Regions from separate parts of the Pseudoalteromonas sp. Z9A6 genome, predicted to be linked through region 2. Evidence: predicted binding sites of a transcription regulator. Region 2 holds the regulator's gene; each other region holds the start of a gene.

Region 1 (5,603 bases), on a different contig from region 2:
AGCTCTTTATTCATTGGTGCTGGTGTTAAGCCATATTCACCTTTTAATACGCCAGCAGTTTCTTTAGTAATGGTTTTATAACGCTCACCCGTTAGCACATTAAGTACCGCTTGAGTGCCAACAATTTGCGACGTTGGTGTTACTAAAGGTAAAAAGCCAAGATCTTCACGTACACGTGGGATCTCAAGTAAAACCTCATTAAGCTTATCGGCTGCGCCTTGCTCTTTAAGTTGGTTTTCCATGTTTGTAAGCATGCCACCAGGTACTTGAGCTAATAAAATGCGCCCATCAACCCCTTTTAAGCTACCTTCAAATGCCGCATATTTTTTACGTACATCTCTAAAGTAAGCAGCAATTTCTTCTAGGTGGTTTAAATCAAGCCCAGTATCGCGCTCAGTCCCTTCAACTATCGATACAATAGTTTCAGTTGCGGAATGTCCATAAGTCATACTCATTGATGAAATAGCGGTATCGAGCATATCAATACCAGCATCAATTGCTTTTTGGTAAGTAGCAGTACTTAAACCTGTTGTAGCGTGGCACTGCATAGCAATTGGAATTGATACAGTTTCTTTAAGTGCTTTAATTAGTTTTTCAGCATCGTACGGCTTTAATAAACCCGCCATATCTTTAATACAAATTGAATGACAACCCATATCTTCAAGCTGTTTTGCAAGAGTTAGCCACATATCAAGTGTATGAACTGGGCTAACTGTGTACGAAATAGTACCTTGAGCATGAGCGCCTACTTTTACAGCCGCTTTAACAGCTGTTTCTAGGTTGCGAACATCGTTCATTGCATCAAATATACGAAATACGTCAACGCCATTTTTATGTGCACGTTCTACAAACTTTTCAACTACGTCATCAGCGTAATGGCGGTAACCTAATAAGTTTTGACCGCGTAATAGCATTTGCTGTTTAGTATTAGGCATCGCTTTTTTAAGTGCACGAATACGCTCCCAAGGATCTTCGCCTAAATAACGAATACACGAGTCAAATGTAGCACCGCCCCACGATTCAATAGACCAATAACCCGCATCGTCTAATTTGCTAGCAATCGGTAGCATATCGTCTAGGCGCATACGCGTTGCTAATAATGATTGGTGAGCATCGCGTAATACCAATTCTGTTAATTTTAATTTAGCCATGTGTGTGCCCCTTATTTATTATTTGATTTGTACTGAGCAATGGCAGCACTAATAGCAGCGACGTGCTCATTAGGCACACCTTGAGATTTAAAAGATGGTGATTTAACTGGTGTCGCCACGTCAGGTTCGCTTAAGCGCGTCACCAAATTAGACATAAGCGTTACTGCACCAATTAATATCGACAGAAATACAAACACCCCAACCATGCCAGTAAGCATTAAGTTACCAGCCGTTGTGAGTAGAGCACCTATATCCATTTTTCTCCCCTTGAAACCCATATCGAAAATAAAAAATCGATTTAATTAAATATTTATTCACTGGATAATAACAAAACTAATCGCTTTGTCTACATCTTGTAAATTGGTAAAACCAATTAAACAATACACAACATAACACTCAATTAATTTACATGCTATAACTCAGCAATCACGCGCCCTACAATACATACAAGAAATAACGACTATAGCTAATAGTTATATGGAAGTTGTTAATTAACTATCAAGCTAAGTAAAAATAAACACCAACTTTTAATATTAAATGCAAAGCCATTGCCACTTGTTAATTGGTCTTACCAAATAAACCCTATTTAGTGAATATTTAGCAGTTATTTGCAACAGTGTGAATAACTTACATAACAAAGCGTAAAAGTTACTAACCAACTAATAACTAGAACAACAGTAAAAAACCATAACCAATTGATATTTATAAAAAATAAACTTTGGCATATAACTGGCATTAGTTGTTATGAGCAAATTTGATAACCAAGGAGAAAACAATGTTACGCTGGACAATTACATTTTTAGTTATTGCTTTAATCGCTGCAGTGTTAGGTTTTGGTGGCATCGCAGGTGCCGCAGCTGGTATAGCAAAAATTATATTTTTTATCTTTTTAGTACTTTTAGTGATTTCATTAGTTTCAGGTGCACTACGTGGTAAATCACCCAGGTAGATAAAGCATTCAACTAACAAACACTAAAATTAATTAATACTTACAAGGAATTACACTATGAACTCTACAACTTTAAAAGCAGCACTAATCGCAGTATTTGCAGGTTTTTTCATGATGGGTTGTGAAGACAACCATGCAGAAGACGCTGGCGAACGTATCGACGAAGCAGTAACTGACGTGCAAAACTCTGTTGAAGATGCATGTGAAAATGTTAAAGAAGGCGTGAACGCTGAAGAAACTAACTGTTAATTCTTCTTGTACCGCTAAAAAAACGGCTTTCGAGCCGTTTTTTTGTGCCAGTAATAAAATCACTGACTATAAAGCTGCTCATTTAGCAGTTAGCTTGTTAAAATAAAAAAAACGATATTTAAAGCAAGGCAAAATGGCATTCACAACCACCTACACATTAGATAAACCCTACTTTTACGAGTGTTTTGATGAGTCACTCCCTTATAGTAAGCGTGCAAAACCTAAATACTTTTTACTTGTGTTGTTAGTTGCGCTTGGTTTATTTGGCATTTATGTTTTAGATGATCATTACTTAGGATCGTTTATGATCATGTTAGCGGTACTCGAATGCGTCGCTTTTTACTATCGCAGACCATGGTGGGTAACCAGACAAATGCTCAGCAGAGCATCAGGCTCTGAGGTAACACTTACCTTTGATGAAGAAGGTATTAAATCTGCTAATCATTACAAAAGCTATCAATTAGAATGGCAAAATATAAGCGAAGTAATTGACACCCAGCAAGGTATTATTATTAAAAACAAAAGCGGCATGCAGTACATATCAAAACAAATACTTAGTCCTGAAACACTCGCTTTTATAAACAAAAAAGCCACTCAGTGAGTGGCTTTTAGTCTAGTTGAGTTAATTACTCAACTACGTATACGTGTTGATTAAGCATTGCCCGGATTAGGGTTCGACTTTTCAGCTTGTATGCGCATGTAAATCTCTTCACGATGCACTGATACGTCTTTTGGTGCATTAACACCGATTCGAACTTGATTTCCTTTAACACCTAGAACAGTAACTGTTACTTCGTCACCAATCATTAGGGTTTCACCTACTCTACGAGTTAGTATTAGCATTCTCTTGCTCCCATGTTCCAATAAAAATTATAAGATTCCGCTTAAACATACTAATGAAAATTAGACTGAAAAGTAAGTAAAAACTCGCAATCTATCCATTTTCTGTTAAAAATGCCTTGTGTAATGCACGAACAGCCAACTCTAAGTACTTTTCATCTATTAAAACTGAAATTTTAATCTCTGAAGTCGAGACTAAAACCACATTAATATTTTCCTGCGCTAATGCATCAAAAAATAAACTAGCGACACCAGAATGTGATTTCATACCCATGCCAACAGCAGAAACTTTAGCTACTGCTTGCAATCCGCTTATATTTTGAGCACTGAGCTGAGCTTGATCTTCACTCAATAATTCAAGTGCTTGCAGATAATCATTCGAGTGCACAGTAAAAGCATAGTCTATTTTTTCAAAGTTATGATTAACTTGATTAATCATATCTATTTCGATGCCATTTTCGGCAAAAAGTTTCAATATTTTTGAAAGATATTGCGTGCCCGTTGGCACACCTTGTACCTTAATTAAACATTCGTCACGATTAAACGCAATCCCCGATACAACCTTGCTTGGCATATCGTTCTCCTCAAAACTTATTAATGTACCTTCATCGGGATTAAAGCTCGAAAGCACCCTAAGTGGCACATTATGTTTTCCTGCGGCTTCTACTGAGCGAATATGCAAAACTTTCGCCCCTAAACTTGCCAGCTCTAGCATTTCGGCAAAGGTAACTTGGCTCATTCTGCGCGCGTTAGGTTCAACACGAGGATCTGTAGTATATACGCCGTCAACGTCTGTATAGATCTGGCATTCGTCAGCTTTTATAGCCGCTGCTATTTCTACAGCCGATGTATCGGTGCCGCCGCGCCCAAGCGTTGTAATGTTGCCCTCAACATCACGCCCCTGAAACCCAGCAATAATAGCAATACGATTATGCTCAAGCTCATGCTTTAAACGCGTAGCAGCAACCTCTGCAATACGAGCTTTACCAAACATGTTATCGGTTAAAATATTGACTTGATCGGCTAATAGGCTCACAGCAGAGTGGCCACGTTTTATAATAGCCATAGCAAGTAGTGATACAGAAACCTGCTCTCCGGTGCTAATTAGTACATCTAGTTCACGGCTACTCGGGCGAGTATCAATTTGTTTGGCGAGATTAATTAAGCGGTTGGTTTCTCCCGACATAGCCGAGAGCACCACAACCACTTGATGTCCTTGTTGTCTGGTTTTTACAACAAGGTCGGCGACTGCTTCAATTCGCTCTATTGAGCCGACCGAAGTGCCACCGAATTTTTGAACAATAAGCGCCACTTAGGCTTAAGTACGCTCAGTTAACCAAGCTGTAACGCTATCTAGTGCAGCAGCAAGGTTTTGTGGCTCACTACCACCAGCTTGTGCCATATCTGGACGACCGCCACCTTTACCACCTACTTGGCCTGCCATGTGGTTAACTAACTCACCGGCTTTTACTTTGCCTGTTAAGTCTTTAGTAACACCAGCAATTAGGCTTACTTTGTCGCCACTGGCAACACCCAGTGCAATAACACCTGAGCCAATTTTGTTTTTAAGGTCATCAACCATACCGCGAAGCGCTTTAGATTCAGTACCTTCAACGTTTGCTACAAGTAGCTTAACGCCGTTAATTTCAACAATCGAGTCAAGTAAAGACGCGCCAGCTGCACTTGCTAACTTATCGTTAAGTTGCGCAATTTGCTTTTCAAGACCTTTAGACTTTTCAAGTAACGCAGTAACTTTTTCAAGTACCGATGCGCTATCGCCTTTAACTAAAGCAGCTACATCATGTAATTGTTGCTCTTGCTCGCTTACATAAGCAATTGCCTCTGCACCTGTTACCGCTTCAATACGGCGAACACCAGCAGCAATACCGCTTTCAGATACAATTTTGAATAAACCAATGTCACCCGTACGCTCTACGTGTGTACCACCACAAAGCTCGATTGAGTAATCACCAATAGTCACAACGCGTACTTCGTCATCGTACTTTTCGCCAAACAGTGCCATTGCACCTTTGGCTTTAGCATCATCAATTGCCATTAGCTCAGTGTTAAGAGCAAAGTTACGACGAATTTCGTCATTCACTACGCGTTCAATTTCGCGCAGTTCTTGTTTGGTCACCGCTTCAAAATGTGAGAAGTCAAAACGCAGACGATCTGGCTGCACAAGTGAGCCTTTTTGCGATACGTGCTCACCTAAAAGCTGACGCAGTGCTTCATGCAAAATATGCGTAGCGGTGTGGTTTTTCTTAATACTGTCACGGCGCGCATCGTCAATAGTCGCATCCACTTTATCGTTAACGCCAATACGTCCTTGAACTGTTCCATGATGAGCAAAAGCATTACCCAATTTAGTGGTATTCGTTACATTAAACTCACCACCGGCAACAGTAATTGTT
Region 2 (5,603 bases):
AACTTCTTTTCCTTGGCTACTTTCAAGTAACATTAGTGCAAGTACGCTATCGCCTGCTGCTTCTTTGTCATCTTGGAATAATGTGATTGTCGCATCAAATTGTACTGCTAATTGCGCAAGCACAGTAGCTGCTCTGGCGTGTAAGCCTAATTTGTTTTTTATTAAAAAGGTATCTTCACAATGCATAACTTACTCTACCTAAGCTGAACAGGTGATTATTCAGCTATATTATTTTTCTTGCTCGCGATGGCGAATTTTTACATTGGGATGTGTCATTGCGAAACTTTCACCGATAGTTTGCGCTAAATACACAGAGCGATGTTGCCCGCCTGTACACCCAATAGCAATGGTTAAATAACTGCGGTTATTTCGTTCTAAATGTGGTAACCACGTTTGTACAAATGTTTGAATTTGCCATGTGAATTTTTGCACTATGCTGTGATTAGCTAAATAGTCTTTAACCGGTTGATCTAACCCATTTAAAGGCTTTAACTCTGGTTCCCAGTGTGGATTTGGTAAAAAGCGTGCATCAAATACGTAGTCTGCTTCTTTTGGTATACCGTGTTTAAAACCAAATGATTCAAATGTGACAATCAGTTGCTTATCTTTTTTACCTAAAATCTTTTCACGAATAGATTCAGCGAGTTGATGAACACTTAAATCAGTCGTATCTATCATAAAGTCGGCGCGAGTGGTTAATACATCAAGTAATTCTTTTTCTTTTTTGATGGCTAAATCAAGGGGCAACGAGTCTATTGATAGTGGGTGTAATCTGCGTGTTTCAGAAAAGCGTTTGATCAATGTCTGATCGTCGCTATCTAAATAAAACAACGTAGGGTTTGCAAAGCCAGGCAAGTATTCAAGAATATCGTTAAATTCATCTTGTTCTTTAGGGATGTTGCGCACATCTATGCTAACAGCAATTTTATCGTAGCTATCAGACACACTGCGAACTAATGAAGGTAGTAGGTTTACTGGAATATTATCTACGCAATAATAACCTAAATCTTCTACAATGCGCAAAGCAACCGACTTTCCAGAACCAGAACGGCCGCTTATGATAATTAACTCCATTTAACACCCTTTATAAAACTATGATTGATCGACAATAACTTGGTAAAGCTCAGTATCAGATTTTGCACTGCGTAACTGTTTACAAAAATCTTTGTTGTTTAGTTTATCAGCAATGGTTGCTAGAGTCTTTAAGTGCTGCTGGTTATCGCCATCTGGTACGATGAGTGCGACAAAAATATCAACAGGGCGATTATCGATTGCATCAAAGTTTATTGGAGTTTCGCTAACGAGCACTAAAGCCAAAGGCTCTTCTGCACCGCTCATTCTTCCATGAGGAATAGCAATGCCACGCCCTATACCTGTACTACCTAATTTCTCTCTGCTCATTAAAGCGTTAAGAATATCTTGTTGCGGTAAATACGGAAGTTTGTCGTGAGCAAGTTCGCTAATGAACTCTAAAATTCTTTTTTTGCTATTAAAAAGGACCGCAGCTTTGCTGCAGTCCTGGCATATAAGTGAACTTAATTTCATCATATTAGTGTCGAGCAAGCTTCTCTTTGTGTTTGATTACTTGGCGATCGAGCTTGTCGATCAACGAGTCAATAGCGGCATACATATCTTGATGTTCTGTAGAGGCAAATAGCTCAGCACCGCTTACGTGTATTGTGGCTTCTGCTTTTTGATTTAATTTTTCTACATCGAGAATGACATGAACATTATTAATATGATCAGAGTGTCTTTCAAGCTTCGCAAATTTAGTATTAATATAGTCTCTTAGTGAATCGGTTAATTCTACGTGACGACCAGTTAAGTTTAGTTGCATAAGCATTACCCTCTTAGTTTAGCGTCTTAAATCAGACTTTTACGCTGATTTGACGGTGGAATAGCAAGAGATTCACGGTATTTTGCGATTGTACGTCTTGCTACTTTAATTCCTTGCTCAGCCAATATATCCGCTATTTTGCTATCACTCAATGGTTTTGCTGAGTTTTCTGCTGCGATTAATTTTCGGATAAGCGCACGTATTGCTGTAGATGAACATTCACCACCGTTTTCAGTACTTACATGGCTTGAGAAAAAATATTTAAGCTCAAATATACCACGGGGTGTATGCATGTACTTTTGAGTAGTCACACGCGAAATTGTCGATTCGTGCATTTCTACCATTTCAGCGACATCATTTAAAACCATTGGTTTCATGGCTTCAGGGCCATGTTCAAAAAATCCTTGTTGTTGCTTAACAATACAATTAGTAACTTTTAATAGCGTGTCGTTTCTACTTTCTAAGCTTTTAATAAACCATTTAGCTTCTTGTAAATGTGAGCGAATAAACTGGCTGTCGCCACTTGATTTTACAGTGCGAGACATTGCCGCGTATTGGCTATTAACACGAATTTTAGGCATGCTATCTGGGTTTAATTCGACAACCCAGCGACCTTTAATTTTTTTAACTGACACATCAGGAATAACATACTCAGATTCTTCCCTTACAATAGTATCTGCAGGTTTTGGGTTGAGAGTATGTATTAGTGTCATCACTTCTTTAAGCTCTTCTTCTTTAAGCTTAGTTTTTTTCATTAATGTACGATAGTCGCGAGCTGCTAATAGATCAATATGCTCGGTTAAAATCATTTTCGTTTCATTAATGTAAGGTGTTTCTTTATCAAATTGATTAAGCTGAATACACAAACACTCTTGTAAACTACGTGCAGCAATACCAACAGGATCAAACAGTTGAATGCGTTTTAATACCGCTTCAATTTCATCAAGTTCGACTTCGTTATCATCTTCGTTTTCTTGATTAAAGCTTTCTAAAATTTCTTCGCAACTGAGAGTTAAAATACCTGAATCATCGACGGCCTCTACAATCGCAATCGCGATGGCTTCATCGGTAGGGCTAAATGGCGTTAGTTGTAATTGCCACATTAAATACTCATGGAGCGTTTCAGTAGAGGCGCCTTGGTATATAGATTCGTCTTCAGGCATTGGACCTGATGAGGCTGCTGGGGCGGCACTCATGTACTCATCCCAACTAACATCCATAGCCATGTCGTCACTTAGCGTGTCTTTTGCAAGTGCTTCACCAGTATCTTGTTCGTATTCGCTCGGAGCATCATCAGCAGATGCGCTAACAGTTATGTCATCGGTATCAGCTTTTTGCTCGTTTTTACCAGCAGCGTCTTCAGAATAGTCTGCCTCTTCAACCTCTAATAGTGGATTACTGTCGAGAGCTTCTTGTATTTCTTGCTGGAGATCCAATGTACTGAGTTGCAACAAACGAATAGCTTGTTGCAACTGTGGAGTCATTGTAAGTTGCTGGCCCATGCGCAGCTGTAGTGATTGCCTCATGTATCTCTAACAATCCTTTTATGTTGTTATAATTAATACTAGCAGATGCTTAAAGACATGGCGTAAATGTTACAGCCTAAATTGCTCGCCTAAGTAAACATCGCGTACTGTTTTATCATTTAATACGTGTTCTGGAGTACCTGATGCAATCAGCTCCCCATGAGAAACAATGTAGGCTTTTTCACAAACATCAAGGGTCTCTCTTACGTTATGGTCGGTAATTAATACACCAATCCCACGATTTTTAAGATGTTCTATTATTTTCTTTATATCTAATACCGAAATAGGGTCAACACCGGCAAACGGTTCATCCAGTAATATAAATTTAGGATCTGCTGCCAGTGCTCGTGCTATTTCTACACGACGACGCTCTCCACCCGATAATGCCATACCTTGGCTATCACGAATGTGTTGTATGCTAAATTCATCTAATAAGTTATTGAGCGTGTCTTCTCTGGCTTGTTTATTTAGTTCTTTGCGCGTTTCTAAAATGGCCATTAAGTTTTGATAAACAGTCAGCTTTCTAAAAATCGATGACTCTTGTGGTAAGTAGCCTATGCCTAATCTAGCACGACTATGCATAGGTAAAAGAGTAATATCGTTATCATCAATAGATATTTTACCTTTGTCGCTAGGAACAAGCCCTACAATCATATAAAAAGTCGTTGTTTTACCAGCACCGTTAGGGCCAAGTAAGCCAACTATACTGCCAGCTTGTACTTCAAGGCCGACGTTTTTTACAACTTCACGACCTTTATAGCTTTTTGCCAATAGTTCTGCTTTTAATGTGCTCATGGTTGACCTTTATCGCCTTTTTTACTTTTTTTAGTTTCGATCGGTACTAAAATTGTGTGAACGCGGTCAGTTGAGTTTTCATCTTTTTCGGCACTGATGAGCTGCTGCTCTATGTCGTAGGTAATGCTTTTAGCATTTATTTTTTGTCCGGCTTGCGATACTTGTGCATTACCAACAAGCGTTAAAAAACGCTTAGATACATCATAACGTACTTCGTCAGCACTGGCGCTCATAGTCGTGCCGTCTGATTGCTTTTCTTCAAAGTGCGCAGGGCTACCTGTGGCAATTAATAATTGTTTATTATCACCAAGTTCATCACGTTTGTGTACTTCGAGGCGATCGGCTGTAATGCGGCGATTACCGTGAATAATCTCAACGTTTTTCTCAAAAATACCCACATTAGCTTTCAATTGACCTTCTTGCTTGTCGGCACTTATTGAAATTTGATTGGCAGCAGGTTGCGTGTTTTGCTCTGCAGCACTACTATTAAACGCTAGTATAAGTGTAGGAATTATAAGTGATTTTAATATTTTATTGGTCATAGTATATGGTTCGCGTATGGTTAATTAGTTTTATCACTTCGGCTTTTAAGTCGGCTTCTAGGCCTTTACCGGTGATTTTTAAATTGGGTCCAGTGATGATGACGGGTTGCTCCGAACGCATTGTTAATAGCTTTATATCAACCTGAATATTATCAGCATTGATTTTGTCTATCATGGCGTTATCGGTTAAATTTTTGGCAACCACATTACCTTCTAAAATTAATTGTTTATCTTCGTATAATGTTGCTTCGTCTGCATTTATTTGCCACGTTTGTTGTTCGTTATATAAAGTAAAAATGGGTTTTTCGAAAAACGTGAAACCTAATTGCTGGTATAGCTCCATTTTAGCCGCAGTGACTTTGTGGCTAATTTTACCTTGCTCATCATAGGCTGTCTGTTTGAGCTCAATAGCTATGTAATCAGGCTTAGCAATAACTTCAGGCTCAGCCTGAGGCACAATATTTGTTTGTGCAAAATAAGGGTACCAAAGCCAAACCATACAGCTAATGAATAAAACGCTTAATATTATGCGCGCTGCATTCATGAACTAGTGCCTTGTGTAGTCAATGCTTTACCATTTTCAAGCATGAGCAAATCGGTGAGTTCTCTCACAGCACCAAAACCACCAGGCATTTGCGTTACATAGTGTGACAAACGCTTAATAAGTGGGTGGGCATCATTTACTGCAACGGCAAAGCCTACTAACTCCATAACAGGCATGTCAGGACCGTCATCACCAATATAAGCAATTTGTTCATCGCTAAGGTTGAGTTTATCTTTTAATTCTTGATAGGCAATGAGCTTATTTTCTTGGCCTTGATAAATATGCTGTACGGTTAAGCTGCTCATACGTTGTTGTACTATCTGTGAATGACGACCAGTAATAACAGCTACTTCAAAGCC
Region 3 (5,603 bases), on a different contig from region 2:
GTGTAATTCACCACGACCAGAAACACGGAAGCTATCTGGGCTTGCAGTATCTTCAACGCGAAGTGCTACGTTGTGTACTAATTCTTTGTCTAAACGCTCACGGATATTACGTGACGTTACAAACTTACCTTCTTTACCACAGAAAGGTGAGTTATTTACAGAGAATGTCATTGTTACAGTTGGCTCATCAACACTTAGTGGTGGTAATGCTTCAACGTTTCCTGGGAAACAAACTGTATCAGAAATCTTAAGCTCACCAATACCTGTTACAGTTACGATGTTACCAGCGTAAGCTCTATCAGTTTCGATACGCTCAAGACCTAGGTAGCTTTGTACTGCACCAATTTTACCATTACGTGTAGTGCCATCAGCACTGATAATAGTAACTTGTTGGTTAGGAGCAACAGAACCACGTTTTATACGACCAATACCAACTACACCAACATAAGAGTTGTAATCTAGTTGAGAAATTTGCATTTGGAAGTCACCTTCAGGATCTGCATCCGGTGGTGATACTTCTTCAACGATCATCTTGAACATAGGTTCCATGTTGTCTGATGGTTCGTCTAAATCTAGTGTTGCCCAACCGTTGATTGCTGAAGCGTAGATTACTTTAAAGTCTAACTGTTCGTCAGTCGCGCCAAGGTTGTCGAATAAATCAAAGATTTGATCCATAACCCAATCTGGACGAGCGCCTGGCTTATCAATTTTATTGATAACGACGATTGGCTTTAAGCCTTGCGCGAATGCTTTTTGCGTAACGAAACGCGTTTGCGGCATTGGACCTTCTTGAGCATCAACAAGTAATAATACTGAGTCAGCCATCGAAAGTACGCGTTCAACTTCACCACCGAAATCGGCGTGTCCCGGGGTATCTACGATATTGATATGGTAGTCATTCCAAGAAATGGCTGTGTTTTTAGCCAAAATGGTAATACCACGTTCTTTCTCAATGTCGTTTGAGTCCATCACGCGCTCTTCGTTACCGCCGCGTGTTTCTAATGTACCTGATTGCTCAAGTAGTTTGTCAACCAGTGTTGTTTTACCATGGTCAACGTGCGCGATAATCGCTATATTTCTTAACTGTTCGATGCTCATATATTTACTCAGAGAAATTAAATTCTCATTGATCCTGCAAGATCTACGCACTCATCCACGCTTTCGCGAGATGTCCCAGCATAGGATTTAAAAGGGCGCATATTATCCCTCATTAATGACATGGATGAAAGTTTATCCAATATAAATTTCAAAACTTTCTCAATACTTTTACTAAGTATCTGTTTTATATATGACAATTATATGAATTAAATTTCAAATTTTTTTTGAAAAACAGCCTTTTTGGCTATTTTGCTGATCTTTTTGGTACTCTTTTGCATTTAGGTTATGCTATTTCCGAGCGATTAAATTAGCAGCAAATTGTGCCCTGTAAATTTTGCACCAAAAAGGAAAATTTACGCACCAATATAGTGCGTTTGTACATTCCATTTTGATGCAACGATATTTTTTTAATTTATAAACAGCTAGTTATAAAAATGGCACAAAATCAGCTTAGTAAATCCCAAAGCAATTATGCAGCAATAACAAAACCCAATAGTTGGAGGACACATGTCACAATCGGTTTTAGATTTTATTAAAGAAAATGACGTCAAGTTCATTGATTTACGCTTTACTGACACTAAGGGTAAAGAACAACATATATCTATTCCTCATCACCAAGTTGATGAAGACTTTTTTGAAGACGGTAAAATGTTTGACGGTTCTTCAATTGCAGGCTGGAAAGGCATAAACGAATCAGACATGGTATTAATGCCAGTTGCTGAATCAATCAAACTAGACCCTTTCACTGAAGAATCAACATTAATCGTACGTTGTGACGTAGTAGAGCCTTCAACACTTCAAGGTTATGAGCGCGACCCGCGTTCTGTTGCTAAGCGTGCTGAAGATTACATGCGCTCTACAGGTATTGCAGATACAGTTTTATTTGGCCCTGAGCCAGAGTTTTTCGTATTTGACGACGTTAAATACAAATCAGATATGTCTGGTTCTATGTACAAAATTGATTCTAAGCAAGCTGCTTGGAACTCAGATAAAGAATATGCAGATGGCAACACAGGTCACCGTCCAGGTATTAAAGGCGGTTACTTCCCAGTTGCTCCTGTTGATGACTTCCAAGATTGGCGTTCAGCTACGTGTCTAGTTCTAGAAGAAATGGGTCAAGTAGTAGAAGCACATCACCACGAAGTTGCAACAGCAGGTCAAAACGAGATTGCTACTCGCTTTAATACAATGGTATTAAAAGCGGATGAAATCCAAGAAATGAAATATGTTATCCATAACATGGCTCACTTATACGGTAAAACAGCAACGTTTATGCCTAAGCCAGTTGTTGGTGATAACGGTTCTGGTATGCATTGTCACCAGTCACTTGCTAAAGATGGTGTAAACCTTTTTGCTGGTGATAAGTACGGCGGCCTTTCTGAAGATGCGCTTTACTACATTGGTGGTATCATCAAGCATGCTAAAGCAATTAACGCTTTTGCAAACGCCTCTACTAACTCGTACAAACGTTTAGTACCAGGTTTTGAAGCACCAGTTATGCTTGCATACTCTGCACGTAACCGTTCTGCATCAATCCGTATCCCAGTGGTTCCATCTGAAAAAGGTCGTCGTATTGAAGTACGCTTCCCAGATCCAACAGCTAACCCATACCTTGCTTTCTCAGCAATGCTTATGGCTGGCCTTGATGGTATCAAAAACAAGATCCACCCTGGCGATGCTATGGATAAAGATTTATATGACTTACCAGCTGAAGAAGCAGCAGAAATCCCAACTGTTGCAGCATCACTTGACGAAGCACTATCTGCACTTAGCGCAGACCGTGAATTCTTAACTCAAGGTGGTGTATTCACTGATGACTTAATCGATGCTTACATCGAACTTAAATCTAAAGAAGTTGAAAAGCTTAACATGACAACTCACCCAGTTGAGTTTGAAATGTACTACAGCTGTTAATTTAGCTGTATAAAATATGTGTGTTCTCAAGCCCGCTTTGCGGGCTTTTTTAATGGTAAAATTAATCAATCTCCACTAAAGTTAAGTTACCGACAAAAATGCAGGGCTGCAGAGTGAACAACAAGATTTTATTACTATTAATTGCTTTAGGATTAAGCAATTATGGTTACGCTGGTGAAACAAAGATATACGCTTGGAAAGATAAAAATGGCGTATTAGTGTTCTCTGACACCCCTCATAAAGGTGCTAAAGAGGTAAAGCTTACCAGCCAAGATCTTAATATGCCTGCAACAAATACTGACATTTTTGACGAGCAACCCCAGCCCCAACAAGCGGCCTTTAGTATTGCCATTTCCTCACCTGATCATAACCAGACTATTCGTGAAAATACCGGCACTGTTTATGTTACTAGCCGAATAAAACCACGCTTTGAAACTGGTTTTACTATACAACTTTTTATTGATGGCAAAGCACATGGCCCAGCCAGTGACAGTTCAACCTTTGCAATAAGAGATGTAGAACGTGGTGAGCACACACTACAATTAAAGCTTTTGAATAGTAAAAACCAAGTTATTGCTATAAGTGAGCCCTGCATATTTTTTATGCACCGAAAAGGGCTAAACCTAAGTAACTAAATTGGGGCATTACTAAACGTGCAGCAGTGTATTTTACTATATAACTTGCTTGTAAATATCAACGCACTAAAATGGTGCAGCTATGATTAATAATAAAAACTTTAGCCCTGAGCTACTCGATGCTATTTGGCAAAATCAAACAACCGCTATCATGTTGCTTGATAAAAACTTCACCGTTGTCTATGCCAATACCAGTACTAGCGAACTGCTTGGCCTTGGTAACAAGCGCCTATTAGATCAGCCTTTCGATAGTCTTTTTAATTACCATTCAATCGATTTGCAGCGTATAGAACAATACTCATTAGTTGAAGGTGTAGATTGCCAGCAGCACAGAGCTGACGTGGTTTTTAGCGATTCTCGCCATGCAAAAGTAGCCGTAAGTACACGACAAATTAAGTTTGAAGGCTCACTTTATATTTTATTTGAGTGGCGCCAAACTGATGACGAAATTAAGCACGACCAAGCGTCTAATCAAATGCATCAATACCAAGCAGCCCGAAATCTAATTAGAGGCTTAGCTCACGAAATTAAAAATCCTTTAGGTGGAATTCGCGGAGCGGCGCAGTTATTGCAGTATGAGGTTGATCAACAAGAAAGAGACCAATGTGCTGAACTTATCATTGAGCAAGCCGACCGATTACGTGAATTAGTAGATAGGCTTTTAGGGCCAAATCAGCTTCCGCAAAAATCGTATGGCAATATACATCAATCACTTGAATCAGTTGCACGACTAAGTACGTTAGATAATTGTTCTAACATTAGCTTGGTTAAGGATTACGACCCAAGCATTCCTGATGTATACATTGATCAAGGTAAAATTCAGCAAGTAGTATTAAACATTGTTCGAAATGCTCAGCAGGCGCTTGTAGATGGCGGTGAAATAACAATAAAAACCCGCATTAATCATCAGCATCGTCGCCCAGGTAAAGCACCTAAAAAAGCCTTGTTGATCCAAATATCTGATAACGGACCAGGTATTGATCCCAGTGTACGTGAAACACTGTTCTACCCTATGATCACCAATAAAGAAGATGGCTCAGGGTTAGGACTCTCAATAGCGCAAACGCTGATAGATCAACATGATGGCTATATAGAATGTGATAGCTGGCCTGGACATACTGAATTTAATATCTATCTGCCCTTTGCAGATTAATGTTTGGAGTTTGCATGAAAACAGTTTGGCTTGTAGATGATGATGCTTCTATTCGATTTGTACTTGAAAAAGCACTAACCCGTGCAGGGTTTAACGCAGAAAGCTTTGCTAATGCGCAAGATGTATTAAGCGCATTAAAGTTTAGTCAACCTACTGTTTTAGTTTCGGACGTACGAATGCCTGGTATGGATGGCATGGCGTTGCTTGAGCTTATAGCAGAGCAAAACCCTGGGCTGCCAGTTATTATAATGACTGCCCACTCAGATTTGGACTCTGCAGTTAATGCATTTCAAAAAGGTGCTTTTGAATACCTAGCTAAGCCGTTTGATTTAAACGAAGCAGTGGCGCTAGTCGAAAGCGCATGCAGAGCAAACTCCACTAAAAAAACTAAGCGAAAGCAAGCTCCACCAAAAAGTGCCCACATTATTGGTGAAGCACCCGCTATGCAAGAAGTGTTTAGAGCGATAGGTAAACTATCGGCCTCAAGCATGAGCGTATTAATAAATGGTGAATCTGGCACAGGTAAAGAACTTGTCGCCAGCGCCCTGCACAACCATAGCCCACGTAAAGAAAATCAATTTATTGCACTTAACATGGCGGCCATTCCAAAAGAGCTTGTTGAGTCAGAGTTATTTGGCCACGAAAAAGGCGCATTTACGGGCGCCGATAGCGTACGTAAAGGCCGCTTTGAGCAAGCCAATGGCGGTACACTATTTTTAGATGAAATTGGTGATATGCCACTTGATGTGCAAACACGTTTATTACGCGTTCTTGCCGATGGTGAGTTTTATCGCGTTGGTGGC

Evidence for each region. Region 2 encodes sigma-54, which starts transcription at its own class of promoters, with help from an activator protein. Its sites were predicted from a motif close to GTTGGCACGNNNNTNGNNT; they were not measured.
Region 1: a site for sigma-54 is predicted at 1,869-1,887, ahead of GQR53_RS12890 (DUF1328 family protein). Genes of this name have one in related genera too.
Region 3: a site for sigma-54 is predicted at 1,532-1,550, ahead of glnA (glutamate--ammonia ligase). Genes of this name have one in related genera too.

Annotation. Positions count from the first base shown of each region.
Region 1 covers NZ_WTKZ01000033.1:18,419-24,021, forward strand. Annotated here, with positions in the region: gene oadA (sodium-extruding oxaloacetate decarboxylase subunit alpha) at 1-1,151, opposite strand, end outside; gene GQR53_RS12885 (OadG family transporter subunit) at 1,163-1,408, opposite strand; gene GQR53_RS12890 (DUF1328 family protein) at 1,927-2,100, shown strand; gene GQR53_RS12895 (hypothetical protein) at 2,158-2,349, shown strand; gene GQR53_RS12900 (YcxB family protein) at 2,483-2,950, shown strand; gene csrA (carbon storage regulator CsrA) at 3,001-3,192, opposite strand; gene GQR53_RS12910 (aspartate kinase) at 3,284-4,501, opposite strand; gene alaS (alanine--tRNA ligase) at 4,508-5,603, opposite strand, start outside.
Region 2 covers NZ_WTKZ01000009.1:5,681-11,283, forward strand. Annotated here, with positions in the region: gene GQR53_RS05375 (HPr family phosphocarrier protein) at 1-186, opposite strand, end outside; gene rapZ (RNase adapter RapZ) at 229-1,074, opposite strand; gene ptsN (PTS IIA-like nitrogen regulatory protein PtsN) at 1,093-1,545, opposite strand; gene hpf (ribosome hibernation promoting factor) at 1,550-1,837, opposite strand; gene GQR53_RS05395 (RNA polymerase factor sigma-54) at 1,864-3,363, opposite strand; gene lptB (LPS export ABC transporter ATP-binding protein) at 3,433-4,158, opposite strand; gene lptA (lipopolysaccharide transport periplasmic protein LptA) at 4,155-4,700, opposite strand; gene lptC (LPS export ABC transporter periplasmic protein LptC) at 4,690-5,244, opposite strand; gene kdsC (3-deoxy-manno-octulosonate-8-phosphatase KdsC) at 5,241-5,603, opposite strand, start outside.
Region 3 covers NZ_WTKZ01000015.1:45,534-51,136, forward strand. Annotated here, with positions in the region: gene typA (translational GTPase TypA) at 1-1,098, opposite strand, end outside; gene glnA (glutamate--ammonia ligase) at 1,606-3,012, shown strand; gene GQR53_RS08215 (DUF4124 domain-containing protein) at 3,126-3,647, shown strand; gene glnL (nitrogen regulation protein NR(II)) at 3,730-4,800, shown strand; gene ntrC (nitrogen regulation protein NR(I)) at 4,815-5,603, shown strand, end outside.